DNA from 2 places in the Burkholderia sp. AW33-5 genome. Region 1 is predicted to be linked to the other one. Evidence: riboswitches for the same ligand, from Rfam matches in the RefSeq annotation. Region 1 holds a riboswitch; the other holds the start of a gene.
What was found. Region 1 has a riboswitch for thiamine pyrophosphate ahead of thiC (phosphomethylpyrimidine synthase ThiC). Riboswitches for the same ligand answer to the same signal wherever they lie in the genome.

Region 2: linked by a shared signal. The riboswitch ahead of ACV22V_RS29355 (FAD-dependent oxidoreductase) and the one ahead of thiC (phosphomethylpyrimidine synthase ThiC) in region 1 are both predicted to bind thiamine pyrophosphate.

What each region holds. Positions count from the first base shown of each region.
Region 1 covers NZ_JBSAXA010000015.1:89,955-97,447, reverse strand. Annotated here, with positions in the region: gene ACV22V_RS22670 (EAL domain-containing protein) at 1-1,150, opposite strand, end outside; gene ACV22V_RS22665 (DMT family transporter) at 1,585-2,511, opposite strand; gene ACV22V_RS22660 (hypothetical protein) at 2,656-2,904, opposite strand; gene ACV22V_RS22655 (glycine zipper 2TM domain-containing protein) at 3,114-3,329, opposite strand; gene thiC (phosphomethylpyrimidine synthase ThiC) at 3,588-5,519, opposite strand; TPP riboswitch at 5,644-5,760, opposite strand; gene ACV22V_RS22645 (pentapeptide MXKDX repeat protein) at 6,031-6,282, shown strand; gene ACV22V_RS22640 (cytochrome b/b6 domain-containing protein) at 6,371-7,003, shown strand; gene ACV22V_RS22635 (molybdopterin-dependent oxidoreductase) at 7,033-7,493, shown strand, end outside.
Region 2 covers NZ_JBSAXA010000030.1:25,470-32,962, forward strand. Annotated here, with positions in the region: gene ACV22V_RS29350 (ABC transporter ATP-binding protein/permease) at 62-1,831, opposite strand; TPP riboswitch at 2,101-2,224, shown strand; gene ACV22V_RS29355 (FAD-dependent oxidoreductase) at 2,459-3,595, shown strand; gene thiS (sulfur carrier protein ThiS) at 3,628-3,825, shown strand; gene ACV22V_RS29365 (thiazole synthase) at 3,865-4,680, shown strand; gene thiE (thiamine phosphate synthase) at 4,677-5,801, shown strand; gene ACV22V_RS29375 (ABC transporter ATP-binding protein) at 5,886-6,707, shown strand; gene mlaE (lipid asymmetry maintenance ABC transporter permease subunit MlaE) at 6,704-7,471, shown strand.

The sequences.
Region 1 (7,493 bases):
TGAGCGCGACGCGCCCGGGCGCCGCGATCGCGCGCTGGAAGTACGGGCGCCGCGACCAGTTGCTGTGCGTCTCCGGGAACAGCGGCGAGAGTCGCGTACCGCTCGTCTGGCCGTCCTCGGGACGCGCGCCGATCGACGGCAGGAACTGTTCGCCGATCTCGTCCGTGACGAACACCCGGCGTGCGGCCGGCACCACGAATACGCGCTGCGCGGCGTCCTGCAGGCTGCCGCTCGCGGAAAACGCGGCCGCGCCGGCGAGCACGAGCCGCTCGATCGCATCGAAGCCCGGCTGCTCGGCGATCGCCGGCGTATGCCGGTGGGCGATGTAGCGTTGCCACGCGGCGTCGAGCATCGCGGGCGCCGCGGCGCTCGCGTGCGCGATCGATGCATCGGGCTGGCCGAACTGGAAGCCCTGGACGAAATCGATATCGGCCTCCATCAGCGTCTGCAGCGCGTCGTCGCTTTCGACACCCTCGGCGAGCACCATCGCGCCGGCCTGATGGAGCATCGATACCAGGTGATGCATGATGCGGCGATCGTCGGCCGACGCGTTCGCGCGTTCGACGAGCGATCGATCGAGCTTGACGATATCGGGCCGTGCGCGCCACACGCGGTCGAAATTGGAGAACCCGGTGCCGAAATCGTCGATCGCGATCAGGAAGTCCCGGTGCTGGATCATGTCGATCGTGCGGGCGAGCGCGGCTTCATCGCGCGCCGGCTGCTCGACGACTTCCAGCACGATGCGGTTCGGCGGCAGCGCGAAATGACGGCACAGCGCCTCGACGAATTCGCGCTGCACGAGGCCGGAATCGAGCACGCGCGGCGTCACGTTCAGGAACAGCCAGCCGTCGCCGATGCCTTGCGCGACGAAGTTGGCCGTATGCAGGCAGCGGGCGAGCCGGTCGAGCAGCAACGCGTCGGCAGCGGCACGCGTCTTGTCGAATAGCGCGACCGGCGAAACCAGCGCGCCGTTCTCGTCCACGACGCGCAGCAGCGCTTCGTAGCCGACCACGCGCTTGTGCGTGATCGACAGCACCGGTTGAAACACGCTGCGCAGCGTCGTCTCGCGATACGTGGCGATCCAGCCGCTGGGCGTCGGCGTGAGGCGTTCGAGCAGGGAGTCGAGCGAGAGGTCGCGGGAGGGCTTCATGTCAACGGTGCCCTGGGGCGATCGGGGGGCGGTATCGTGCGCGCCACGCAGAAGCCGTCGCACGCGCAGGTGGACGCGAAAGAACGTGGTGCATCGTAACCGCCTTCTGCGGATGAGTGATCCGAGTGTAACGGGAATGGCGCGGCGCGCGTATCAGGGTAACTCCAGACGCAAACGCTACACCGACGGCTGGAAGGGGTCGTCCGTCCGGCGCGTGACACGCAAGGGCCACCGGGCCGTGTGTGCGGCGACGGCTCCAAATATGCCGCGTGTGCCGCATGCATCGCGTGCGAAGAATGCGGCACAGCGGCAAAGCCGGGCGGTTGCATCGCCATCAGGCGAAACTCGAATCGGTCGACCTGCGGCGCTCGCGGATTGGCGGCCGGCGTGTCGCACGCAACCCACACCGGCGGGGTGCCGGCCCCGTCTGCCGCTCAGGCCGCTTCGCCGCCGCGCGGGCGCAGCCCGGGAATCCGCTTGATCACGCCGGTGGCGAGCGCGGTGCCGACGAGCACGATCGCGCAACCTTCGATCATCACGAGCGATACGTGTTCGCTGAGGAACAGCGCGCCCCACAGCAGGCCGAACACCGGGATCACGAACGTCACGGTAATCGCGCGGGCCGGGCCGATGTGCGCGATCAGGTGGAAGAAGATGAAATACGCGATGCCCGTGCAGGCGATGCCGAGCGCGAGCACGGCGCCCCACGCATGCGCGCTGACGGCTGCGGCGGGCCAGGTCGCGATCGCGAACGGCGCCAGCAGCACGGTCGAGCCGATCATGCTGCCGGTCGCGTTGACGAGCGGATCGACGCCGCTGAGCGTGCGCTTCGTGTAGTTGGCCGCGATGCCGTACAGCAGCGTCGCGCCGAGCGCGGCGGCGGCGGCGAGCGCGGTCGCGTTGGCGCCGGTGCTGCCGTGCGCGTTCGCGATCTGATCCCACACGAGCGTGAGGACGCCGGCAAAGCCGATCACGAGGCCGAGTGCGCGCGGCAGCGACAGCTTGTCCTTCAGCCACAGATAGGCGACGAGCGCGCCCCACAGCGGCGTCGTTGCGTTGATCACCGACGTCACGCCGGCCGACAGCGTCAGTTCGGCGAACGCGAACAGGCAGAACGGGATGCCCGAGTTCAGCGCGCCAACGACGAACAACGGCCACGCGCGACGGCGCAGCTGCGCGCCAAGCTCGGCGGGCCTGAAGCGCGTCAGCGCGAATCCTGCGAGAAACAGCGCGCCGATGCCCACGCGCAGCGCCATCAGCGGCGCGACACCGAAGTCGGCGACGCCGATCCGGATGAACAGGAACGACGCGCCCCACAGGGCAGCGAGGACGGTCAGCAGAAAGGCGTTCTTGGGCGACATTGAGCGTGGCGGGCGAGGGGACGGGATGCGAGGAATCTTACACCGCGTTCCCGTGCCGTCGTTTCACGATCGGATGAAATGGCAAGAACCGGCAAGAACCGGGAAATCCGCTCGCCTCCGTCACGAACCGGCCGGCGCGATCGTTCAGTGATGGTGCCAGCCGCCGCGTCCGCCGAAGCCGAAATTGAGCGACACCGCGGGCCCCCAGTAACCGCCCCAGGCCGGGGCATAGGCGGGCGCCGGATAGTAGTACGCCGGGCCCGGATCGACATAGACGGGCGCGGGCTGCACGGGCGCCGCCGTGTAATAGCCGGACGGATAGTAGCCGTAAGGGTAGTAACAGCCGGCGAGCGTCGTGCACGCGAGCGCCGCGGCGACGAGGGTCCTGTTCATGATGTCTCTCCGGCGGAGCCGGCAATCGGCAGATGCTTAAGCTTAGGCCGCGCGGCGATGACAAGGTGCGCTAAACGGTAACGGATCATTTCCGGGCCGCTGCGGCGTGTTGCGGCGCCGCATATGAAAAACGGCGCTTCCGCAGTGCGGAAACGCCGTCAGGCCGGAACTTGCCGCGCGTCGCGCGGCAGCCGGGTAAGCCGGTCGGCTTATTTGCCGACCTGGTTGCCGATGATACCGCCGGCTGCCGCGCCGCCCAGCGTCGACAGCGCGTTGCCGCCGATCGCCGCGCCGGCGACGCCGCCGACACCCGCACCGATCGCGGTATCGCGCTGGCGCCGCGTCATCGAATCGCAGGCCGAAAGGCTGGCCACCGTCGCGACGAGCAGCGCGCATACCCCAAAACGCCGAATCGATTGGTTCATGATCGCTGTCCTTGTGGTAGTGAACGGAGGTCGCGCGGCCGCCGGACGGCCGCGCATGAATCCAATCTACGCGTCGCCCCGTGGCGCTGCTGTAAGGACTTGTTAAGGCTCGAGCGGTTTCGTAATCAATTGTTTCGCTTGCGCCGGCAGGCACACGGCATGCGCGCGAAGGCAAAAAAAGCCCGCTCGAAAGCGGGCTTCCTGCCGTGCGTCACGAAGCGAAGCGGTCCGCGCGGACCGCCGCGTTCGCTTGCCGACTTACTGGCGGTGATAAATCTCGGCGCCGGTCTTCACGAACTCGACCGCCTTGACCTCCATCCCCTTCTTCAGCGCCTCGGTTTCCGACACGCCTTGCTGTGCCGCGAACTCGCGCACGTCCTGCGTGATCTTCATCGAGCAGAAGTGCGGGCCGCACATCGAGCAGAAGTGCGCGACCTTCGCCGAATCCTTCGGCAGCGTCTCGTCGTGGAATTCGCGCGCCTTGTCCGGATCGAGGCCGATGTTGAACTGGTCTTCCCAGCGGAACTCGAAACGCGCCTTCGACAGCGCGTTGTCGCGCACCTGCGCGCCGGGGTGACCCTTGGCCAGGTCGGCCGCGTGCGCGGCGAGCTTGTACGTGATGATCCCTTCCTTCACGTCGTCCTTGTTCGGCAGCCCGAGGTGCTCCTTCGGCGTCACGTAGCACAGCATCGCGGTGCCGAACCAGCCGATCATCGCGGCGCCGATGCCCGACGTGATGTGGTCGTAGCCCGGTGCGATGTCGGTGGTCAGCGGCCCGAGCGTGTAGAACGGCGCTTCCTTGCACCAGTCGAGCTGGAGATCCATGTTCTCCTTGATCAGCTGCATCGGCACGTGGCCGGGGCCTTCGATCATCACCTGCACGTCGTGCTTCCACGCGATTTGCGTGAGCTCGCCGAGCGTCTTCAGTTCGCCGAGCTGCGCTTCGTCGTTCGCGTCGTAGATCGAGCCGGGACGCAGGCCGTCGCCGAGCGAGAAGCTCACGTCGTACGCCTTCATGATCTCGCAGATCTCTTCGAAGTGCTCGTACAGGAAGCTCTCCTTGTGATGCGCGAGGCACCACTTCGCCATGATCGAGCCGCCGCGCGACACGATGCCCGTCATCCGGTTCGCCGTGAGCGGCACGTACTGCAGGCGCACGCCCGCGTGGATCGTGAAGTAGTCGACGCCTTGCTCGGCCTGTTCGATCAGCGTGTCGCGGAAGATTTCCCAGGTCAGGTCCTCGGCCTTGCCGTTGACCTTTTCGAGCGCCTGGTAGATCGGCACCGTGCCGATCGGCACCGGGCTGTTGCGGATGATCCACTCGCGCGTTTCATGGATGTGCTTGCCGGTCGACAGGTCCATCACCGTGTCGCCGCCCCAGCGGATCGCCCACGTCATCTTGTCGACTTCCTCGCCGATCGACGACGTGACGGCCGAGTTGCCGATGTTCGCGTTGATCTTCACGAGGAAGTTGCGGCCGATGATCATCGGCTCGGATTCCGGGTGGTTGATGTTCGCGGGGATGATCGCGCGGCCGCGCGCGACTTCCTCGCGCACGAACTCGGGGGTGATCTCGGCGAGTGCGTTCGCGCCGAAGGCCGCGGCGCCGAACGCCTGGCCCGGGTGCTGGCGGCCCATCATCGCGGCGAGCTTTGCGCCGTTCGGGCCGCTCGACTTGAGGCTCTCGATGTACTCGGCGCGGCGCTGGTTCTCGCGGATCGCGATGTATTCCATTTCCGGCGTGATGATGCCCTGGCGCGCGTAGTGCATCTGCGTGACGTTCTTGCCGGCTTGCGCGCGGCGCGGGTTGCGGTGCAGGCCCGGGAAACGCAGGTCGGCGGTGGCCGGGTCGGCCGCGCGCTCGAGGCCGTACCGGCTCGACAGGCCGTCGAGCACCTCGGTGTCGCCGCGCGCTTCGATCCAGCGCTGGCGCAGTGCCGGCAGGCCGGCGCGGATGTCGATCTTCGCGTCCGGATCGGTGTAGGGGCCCGACGTGTCGTACACGTAGATCGGCGGGTTCTTTTCGCCGCCGAAGCCGGTCGGGGTGTCGGCCTGCGTGATTTCACGCATCGGCACGCGGATGTCGGGCTGCGAGCCGGTTACATAAACCTTTCGCGAATTGGGCAGCGGGGCGACGGCGGCGGCGTCGACGTGGGCGTCCGCGGACAGAAACTTCGGATTGGCGTTCATGCAATCTCCTGTGTGAGCGCCGGACAGGCGCCACGGCGCTTGCCCGGAGCCCTTGACGAATGTGGGGCTCGAGCTAAGCAGGAGACGAGGCTTGGTGAGGCGGCGGATTTCGTCAGAAGGATGGCGGCGAAATCCGTACGCTTCCCTGCGCTGGCATTATCCAGATCAGGTTCAAAGGGTATTTCTCACCCGCAATGCCGGTTGTTTGACCGAACGCATTGCAGGACCCCCGCGTTAGCAGCGCACACGATACACTGGCTTCGCGGCGGTTTCAACCGGTGGCAGACCGGTGGCCGCGGTGCAGTTGCAGCAATGCGGGTGGCGCGCCCGCCGCGCAAGCCGCGATGCATGACACCGCCGCACGGCCCTGCGGCCCGGCTGACGATGACGGCGCGGTGCAGCATTGCAGCGGTTTCGGCAGCCCCTGAAAAAAAATTCTCGAAACGACTGTCATATCCCGCGACGTCCTCCGTCTATTCGGCTCCTCAAACCCATGTTTCGGAGAGATGTCATGAAAAAAGTACTGATCGCAGCCTGTGTCGCCGGTTTCGCCATGGCCGCAACGGGTGCGTATGCGCAGAACGACGCGATGTCGAAGGAAGGTGCGTCGATGTCGAAGGATGCGATGGGCCACGACGCGATGGCGAAGGACGGCGCGATGAAGAAAGACGCCATGAAGAAGCACGCGATGAAGAAGGACGCGATGTCGCACGACGCGATGGGCAAGTCGACGTCGGGCGACAAGATGGCGCCGTCGAACTGACCGACGCGGGCGGGGCGCGGCCCGCGCGTGCGGTACACGAGGCCGCCCGCGCATCGCGCACCGCCGCTACGTTCCGGGAGTCTTCACCATGCAAACCGTTCCCGCTGCCGGGCGCACGGCTGCCACGCCGCCCGCGCGCAAGATTCATCCGCTGTGGGTGCGTGTGAGCCACTGGCTCAACGCGCTCGCGGCGATCCTGATGGCACTGTCCGGCTGGCGCATCTACGATGCGTCGCCGATCTATCCGCCGTTCACGTTCGCGCACGGCATCACGCTCGGCGGCTGGCTGGGCGGTGCGCTCCAATGGCATTTCGCGGCGATGTGGCTGCTGGTCGGCAACGGGCTGTTCTACCTCGCGATGTCGATCGCGACGGGCCGCCTCGCGCGCAAGATGCTTCCGGTCACGCCGGCGTCGATATGGCGCGACGTGCGCGCGGCGCTGGGCGGCCGGTTGTCGCACGACGACCTGAGCGTCTACAACGCGGTGCAGCGTGCCGCGTACCTGACCGCGATCGTCGATCTGATCGTGCTGGTGCTGTCGGGGCTCACGATCTGGAAGTCCGTGCAGTTTCCGCTGCTGCGCGAGCTGTTCGGCGGTTACGACAACGCGCGCGTCGTGCACTTCTGGGCAATGTCGCTGCTCGTCGCGTTTTTCGTCGTACACGTCGCGATGGCGCTGCTGGTGCCGCGCTCGCTGCTCGCGATGCTGCGCGGCCGCTGACCCGCACGCCGCGGGCGAAGGAACTCATCATGTCGGAATCCGGAAACAACCGCGGTCGGCCGAGCTGGACACTCGACCGCAAGTCGCTCGAGCTCGACGTGCGCCGCGAACTCGAGATGCCGTCGCGGCGCCTCTTCAACCGGCGCGTGCTGACGCTCGGCGGCCTGACGATGCTGACCGGCTGCACGCTGCAGGACGACGCATCGGTCAACGCGTTCCTCGAGAAGGTGTCGCGCATGAACGATCGCGTGCAGGCCTGGCTGTTCAGCGGCGAGCGGCTCGCGCCGACCTATACCGAGGCCGACATCACGCGGCCGTTCCCGTTCAACGCGTATTACGGCATCGACGACGTGCCGCACGTCGACGCATCGACGTACCGGCTCGTGCTGTCGGGCCGGGTGACGGGCAAGCGCGTGTGGACGCTCGACGAGCTGTATGCGCTGCCGCACGCGGAGCAGATCACGCGGCACATCTGCGTGGAAGGGTGGAG
Region 2 (7,493 bases), on a different contig from region 1:
GGCGGGCGGGACGAGGAAGAGAACAAGGCCGGCGCGGTATGCGCCGGCCTTTTTGTTTCGGTTACGCGGCGACCTTGTCGCTGTCGTTCACACGTTCGACGTTGATCGTGCCGACGTGGAACGCGGCCAGCGATTCGCGATGCGCGATGCTGACAATCGCGGCTTTCGGCAGCCGTTCGGCGAGCAGGTGATAGAGCCGCGCTTCGTTGTCGGCGTCGAGCGCGCTCGTCGCTTCGTCGAGGAACAGGAAGTCGGGCTTGTGCAGCAGCACGCGCGCGCCGGCCAGACGCTGCTGTTCGCCCGGCGACAGCACGCGCGTCCAGTGGCCGGTTTCGTCGAGGCGGCCGACGTAGTCTTCCAGGCGGCACGCGCGCAGCGCGTCGCGGCACGCGTCGTCGGTGAACGCGTCGGGCGCGGCCGGATAGGTGAGCGCGGCCTTCAGCGTGCCGATCGGCAAGTAGCTGGTTTGCGGCACGAACATCATCCGCGCGCCGACCGGCGCGTCGATCGCCCCGTCGCCGAACGGCCACAGGCCCGCGAGCGCGCGCATGAACGTGCTCTTGCCGGAACCCGACTTGCCGACCACGAGCCAGCGCGAGCCGGGCTCGATCGTCACGTTGCCGATGTTCGCGAGCGCGTTGCCGTTCGGCAGCGCGAGCTTCAGCGACGACGTCGACAGCTTCGCGGCATCGACGTAGTGCAGGTTGATGCCGCCGTGCTCGGTCGCGGGCGACAGGCTTTCCTTCAGGTGCGACGTGCCCATCACGCGCTTGAATTCACGCAGACGGTTGACGGTCGCGCGCCATTCGACGAGGGTCGAGTAACTGTTGATGAACCACGAGAACGAATCGCTGACGGTGCCGAACGCGGACGCAATCTGCATCAGCACGCCGAACGAGAACGCGCCCGCGAAATAGCGCGGCGCCGCGACGACGAGCGGAAAGATGATCGCGATCTGACTGTAAAAGGCCGTGACGAACGTGAGGCGCTTCGTGTACTTCATCACGCGCCACCAGTTGTCGCGAATGCGCGTGAACAGCGTCTGCGCGGTGCCGATCTCGGTTTTCTCGCCGTCGTAGAACGCGATCTGCTCGGCGTTCTCGCGCACGCGGATCAAGCCGAAGCGGAAGTCCGCCTCGACGCGCTGTTGCTGGTAGTTGATCGACACGAGCGGGTGGCCGACCTTCTGGATGATCAGCGAGCCGACCACCGCATACAGCGCGGCCGCCCAAACCATGTACCCGGGAATGGCGACAGGCGTCGCGCCGAGCGTGATCGTCAGCGCGCCCGCGAGCGACCACAGGATCGTGATGAACGACACGAGCGTGACGACCGTCGACAGCAGGTCGAGCGACAACGTGAGCGTGGCCGTCGCGAACGACTGGAGGTCGTCGGTGATCCGCTGGTCGGGGTTGTCGGCGAGGCGGTCGCGCTCGATCCGATAGAACGCGCGATCGCCGAGCCATTGGCCGAGGAAGCGGTCGGTGAGCCACTGGCGCCAGCGGAACCCGAGCATCTGGCGCAGATAGCGGCCGTAGACGGCGAGGATGATGAATGCGAACGCGAATGCCGAGAACTGCATCAGCAGACCGGGGAAGTCTTGAACGTTCTTCGACTGCAGCGCGTTGTAGAACCCCACGTTCCACTTGTTCAGCTTGACGTTGATCCAGACCACGCAGAGATTGATCGCGATGATCGTGACCAGCAGCCCCCACGCGATTTTCCATTCGGACGACACCCAGTAGGGCTTGATGAGGCTCCACGCGGATACCGGGCGCTCGTCCTGCGGCGCGTCGGAGGCGGAGCGGACGGGATCGATCGATTGGGTCATGTGCTTCCTGATGAGTAGCCGGCGCGCGTGCCGGGCGGAGCCGGACGCGCGCCGCGATACGGTATGCCGGGACGGAGTGCCGACTGACGGCGGGCGTCCGGATGGTGACCCGCGCGTCTTAAACGGCACTTAAGGCCGGCGGTGACGCGGCAACCGGCCGCTCGCGCGGCCGGCCTGCGGGCATTGTGCCAGAGCGGCGCGACGCGACGGCGAATTTGCCGCAAGGGGGACAGTTTGCGGCGCTTTCCGCTTTTATGGTCTAATGGCCGACGACGAAACAGGGGTGCTTCGAGCGCGGCCGACGGACAGTTCCGGGCGACGCGGCGAGGCTGAGAAAGACCCTTCGCACCCGATCCGGGTAATACCGGCGAGGGAAGTTTCTGATCCCGCCGGGCCGCGCTGGCTGCCATCCCACATGGTCAGCGCCCGAGTCCCGCCCGGCCGGCCTTTGCTGCCGGTTTCGTCCTTTTGGGTACGCGCGTTGCGCGTTACGGAAGGAATGATGACCGCTCAATCTTCAGTCTTTTGCGCTGTTCCCGATCCGCTGTCGCGTGCGTCCGCACGGGACGGTGCGCGCGCGTCGACGTTCGTCGCACGCGCCCGCGCGGTTCGCGAGGAGGGCGCGCGATGAACCTCCACGCTTCCCGGCCCGATTTCGCGGTACTCGGCGGCGGCCTCGTCGGCCGTCTGATCGCGTGGCGGCTTGCGGGCGACGGGCATCGCGTCGCGCTGTACGAGCGCGGCGGCCCGGACGGCGAGCAGTCGGCCGCGTGGGTCGCGGCCGCGATGCTGGCGCCGCTCGCCGAGGCGGCGAGCGCCGAACTGCTGATCACCGAGCTCGGCGCGGCATCGCTCGCGCGCTGGCCGCAATGGCTCCCGGAACTGCCCGAACCTGTGTTCTTCCAGCAGCACGGCACGCTCGTCGTCTGGCATCAGGCGGATCGCGCCGAGGCGCCGCTGTTCGAGCGGCGCGTGCGCGCGAACGCGCCGGCCGAGCTGTTCGACGGTGGCTTCGTCGCGCTGGCCGGCGCGCAGGTCGACGCGGCCGAGCCCGCGCTCGCGGGGCGCTTCGCGCGCGGCCTGATGCTGCCGCGCGAGGGACAGCTCGACAACCGGCAGGCGCTGCGCGCACTCGCGGCGGGCCTCGCGCAACGCGGCGTCGAGCTGCACTGGCACGCGACGATCGACGACGCGAACCGGCCCGACGCGCATTTCACGATCGATTGCCGCGGGCTCGGCGCGAAATCCGCGCTGCCCGCGCTGCGCGGCATCCGCGGCGAAGTCGCGCGCGTGCACGCGCCGGGCATCGGGCTCACGCGGCCCGTGCGGCTGCTGCATCCGCGCTATCCGTTGTACATCGCGCCGAAACAGGACGACCTGTACGTGATCGGCGCGACCGAAGTGGAGGGCGAGGACATGTCGCCCGTCAGCGTGCGCTCGGCGCTCGAACTGCTGAGCGCGGCGTTTTCCGTGCACCCGGCGTTCGGCGAGGCGCGCATCCTCGAACTGAACGCGCAATGCCGCCCGACGTTGCCCGATCACCGCCCGGCGGTGATCTGGGACGGCGCGACGACGCTGGCCGTCAACGGCCTGTACCGGCACGGCTTCATGATCGCGCCGGAAGTCGCGCACGCGGCGGTCGCGTTCGCGCAAGCCGCGCTCGGCGGCGCATTCGCCGATGCCGACGCGTTCGCCGCATGGCGCGATGCCACGCGCTGGCCGACGCTCCTTCATCACCGCGACGACGCGCGCCAGCCGGCCTGACGCGCGCCGCCGACCGAATTCGATCAAGCCTCATGGATATCCAGATCAACCAACAGACGCTGACGCTGCCCGACGGCGCGACGGTGGCCGACGCGCTCGCCGCGTACGGCGCGCGTCCGCCGTACGCGGTCGCGCTGAACGGCAATTTCGTCGCGCGCACGCAGCATGCGGCGCGCGCGCTCGCGACGGGCGACAAGCTCGACGTCGTGCACCCCGTCGCGGGCGGCTGAGCGCCGCCGGTTCGCCCTCCGCTCTTCCAGGAAAACGACATGACGTCCCTCACTTCCGCCGACGCGCTGACGCTGTACGGCGAAACCTTCGCAAGCCGCGTGCTGCTCGGCACGTCGCGCTACCCGTCGCTGCAGTCGCTGTCCGATTCGATTGCCGCGTCGCGCCCCGGGATGGTGACGGTCGCGCTGCGCCGCCAGATGACCGGCGGCACCGCCGAGGCCGGCTTCTTCGATCTGCTCAAGCGTCACGCGGTGCCGCTGTTGCCGAACACGGCGGGCTGCCAGACCGTCGCCGAAGCGGTGACGACCGCGCACATGGCGCGCGAGGTCTTCGATACCGACTGGATCAAGCTCGAGCTGATCGGCGACGACTACACGCTGCAGCCCGACCCGGTCGGGCTGATCGAGGCGGCCGCGCAACTGGTCAAGGACGGCTTCAAGGTGCTGCCGTACTGCACCGAGGATCTCGTGATCGGCCGGCGTCTGCTCGACGTCGGTTGCGAGGCGCTGATGCCGTGGGGCGCGCCGATCGGCACCGGCAAGGGCGTCGTGAATCCGTACGGGCTGCGCGTGCTGCGCGAGCGGCTGCCGGACGTGCCGCTGATCGTCGACGCCGGGCTCGGCGTGCCGTCGCACGCATGCCAGGTGATGGAGTGGGGCTTCGACGGCGTGCTGCTGAACACGGCCGTGTCGCAGGCCACGCATCCGGAAATCATGGCGCGTGCGTTCGCGCAAGGCGTCGAGGCCGGCCGGGCGGCCTATCTCGCCGGGCCGATGGATGCGCGCGAGACTGCGCACGCGAGCACGCCGGTCGTCGGGATGCCGTTCTGGCACCAGGACGGGGGCGGCGCATGAGCGTGCGCTTCGCCGATGCATTCTGGCCGCCGGCCGACGAGCTGGCCGAAGCGGCCGAGCGGATTCGCGCCCGCCTGGGCGACTGGCCGACCGGCACGACGCCGTGGCGGCTGTGCGTCGCGGCGCCCGACGTGCCGGCCGACGGCGACGTGCTGATCGTGTCGGCCGGCGATCGTGCCGCGCAGGCGCGCGCGTCGGCTGCGTCGCGCCCCGCGTCGCCGGACGCGGTCGCGATCGAGTTCGACGAACACGGCGCGGTGCTGCATGCCGCGGGCGTGCGCCACGCGCTGGAAGCCGCGCATCCGCTCGCCGACGACTGGATCGCGGCGCTCGCGGCGTTCCTCGATTGCGGCTTCGCGCCGATCGACGCGCTGGTGCTCGCGCTCGCGTGGCGCGACGGCGACGAAGCGCGCGGGGCCGATGCGTGGCCGGTCGATGCCGCGCGGTTCCCGCGCGTCGCCGGCCTGGCCTCGGCACCCGAGCCCGCATTCCCGCCGTGCCCCGCGCAACTTGGCCTTTATCCGGTCGTCCCCGACGCCGAATGGGTCGAACGCGTGCTCGAGTGCGGCGTGCGAACCGTGCAACTGCGCGTGAAAGGCGCGGATCCGGACGCGTTGCGCCGGGAAGTCGCACGGGCGGTCGCGGCGGGGCGCCGTTATCCCGATGCGCGCGTGTTCATCAACGATCACTGGCAGATCACGATAGAAGAAGGCGCGTACGGCGTACATCTGGGTCAGGAGGACCTGGAAACGGCCGATCTGGCCGCGATCGCGCGTGCCGGCCTGCGGCTCGGGCTGTCGAGTCACGGTTATTACGAGATGTTGCGCGCGTTGCACGAGCGCCCGAGCTATCTGGCGCTCGGCCCCGTGTACGCGACCGCGACCAAGGCCGTCGCGGCGCCGCCGCAAGGCCTCGCGCGGATTGCCCGCTATGCGCGCTTCGCGGGCGCGCGGGCGCCGCTCGTCGCGATCGGCGGCGTGGGGCTCGACGCGTTGCCGGACGTGCTGGCGACGGGCGTCGGCAGCGTCGCGGTGGTCAGCGCGGTCACGGGCGCAGACGATTATCGGGCGGCGATTGTTGCGTTGCAGCAATGTTTTGCCCGACAATTTGACAATCATTGACCGCAGGGCTCGGAACGGCGTCACGACATCATTCCAATGCAGGCCCTATAATTCGGCGTTCTGCGTAAAAGGACTGTCAGCTCCGTGAGCCCCACTCCTACCGAGACACTGCTGGAACTTCGCGACGTCGACTTTGGCTACGGCGACCGCCTCGTCCTGTCGAACCTGAACATGCGCTTCGGGCGCGGCCAGGTCGTCGCCGTCATGGGCGGGTCGGGTTGCGGCAAGACGACCGTGCTGCGCCTGATCGGCGGCCTGGTGCGCGCACGCCGCGGCCAGGTGCTGTTCGACGGCGCCGACGTCGGCGCGCAGACGCGCGACGGCCTGTACGCGCTGCGCCGCAAGATGGGCATGCTGTTCCAGTTCGGCGCGCTGTTCACCGACATGTCGGTGTTCGAGAACGTCGCGTTCGCGCTGCGCGAACACACCGACCTGCCCGAAGACCTGATCCGCGACCTGGTGCTGATGAAGCTCAACGCGGTCGGCCTGCGCGGCGCGCGCGACCTGATGCCGTCCGAGGTGTCGGGCGGGATGGCGCGCCGCATCGCGCTCGCGCGCGCGATCGCGCTCGACCCGCAGCTCATCATGTACGACGAACCGTTCGCGGGCCTCGATCCGATCTCGCTCGGCATCACGGCGAACCTGATCCGCACGCTGAACGAGGCGCTCGGCGCAACGTCGATCCTCGTCACGCACGACGTGCCGGAATCGTTCGCGATCGCCGACTACGTGTATTTTCTGGCCAATGGCGGCGTGCTCGCGCAGGGCACGCCCGACGAGCTGCGCGCGTCGACCGACCCGAGCGTGCGCCAGTTCATCGACGGCGCGCCGGACGGCCCGTTCAAATTTCATTACACGAGCCCGCCGCTGGCTGCGGATTTCGGGCTCGGCGGAGGGCGCGCATGATCAGCGCGATCGGACGTTACGTCATCGGCGGCCTCGAGCGCGCGGGCTACGGCACGCGGCTGTTCGTGCGCCTCGTGCTGGAATTCTTCCCGCTGCTGCGCCGGCCGCGGCTGGTCACGAAGCAGATCCACTTCCTCGGCAACTATTCGTTCGTGATCATTGCCGTGTCGGGCCTGTTCGTCGGCTTCGTGCTCGGCCTGCAGGGCTATTACACGCTGAATCGCTACGGGTCCGAGCAGGCGCTCGGCCTGCTGGTCGCGCTGTCGCTGGTGCGCGAGCTCGGCCCGGTCGTGACCGCGCTGCTGTTCGCGGGCCGCGCGGGCACGTCGCTCACGGCCGAGATCGGCCTGATGAAGGCCGGCGAGCAGCTCACCGCGCTCGAGATGATGGCCGTCGATCCGCTCAAGACGGTGATCGCGCCGCGCCTGTGGGCCGGCATCATCGCGATGCCGCTGCTCACCGCGATCTTCAACGCGGTCGGCGTGCTCGGCGGTTATTTCGTCGGGGTCGTGCTGATCGGCGTCGATCCGGGCGCGTTCTGGTCACAGATGCAGGGCGGGGTCGAGGTGTGGGCCGACGTCGGCAACGGCGTGATCAAGAGCATCGTGTTCGGGTTCGCCGTGACCTTCATTGCACTGTTTCAGGGGTATGAAGCGAAGCCCACGCCCGAGGGCGTGTCGCGCGCGACGACCAAGACGGTCGTGTTCGCGTCGCTCGCCGTACTCGGCCTCGATTTCCTGCTGACCGCGCTGATGTTCAGCTAAGCCTCAGCCAAGCCAAATTTTG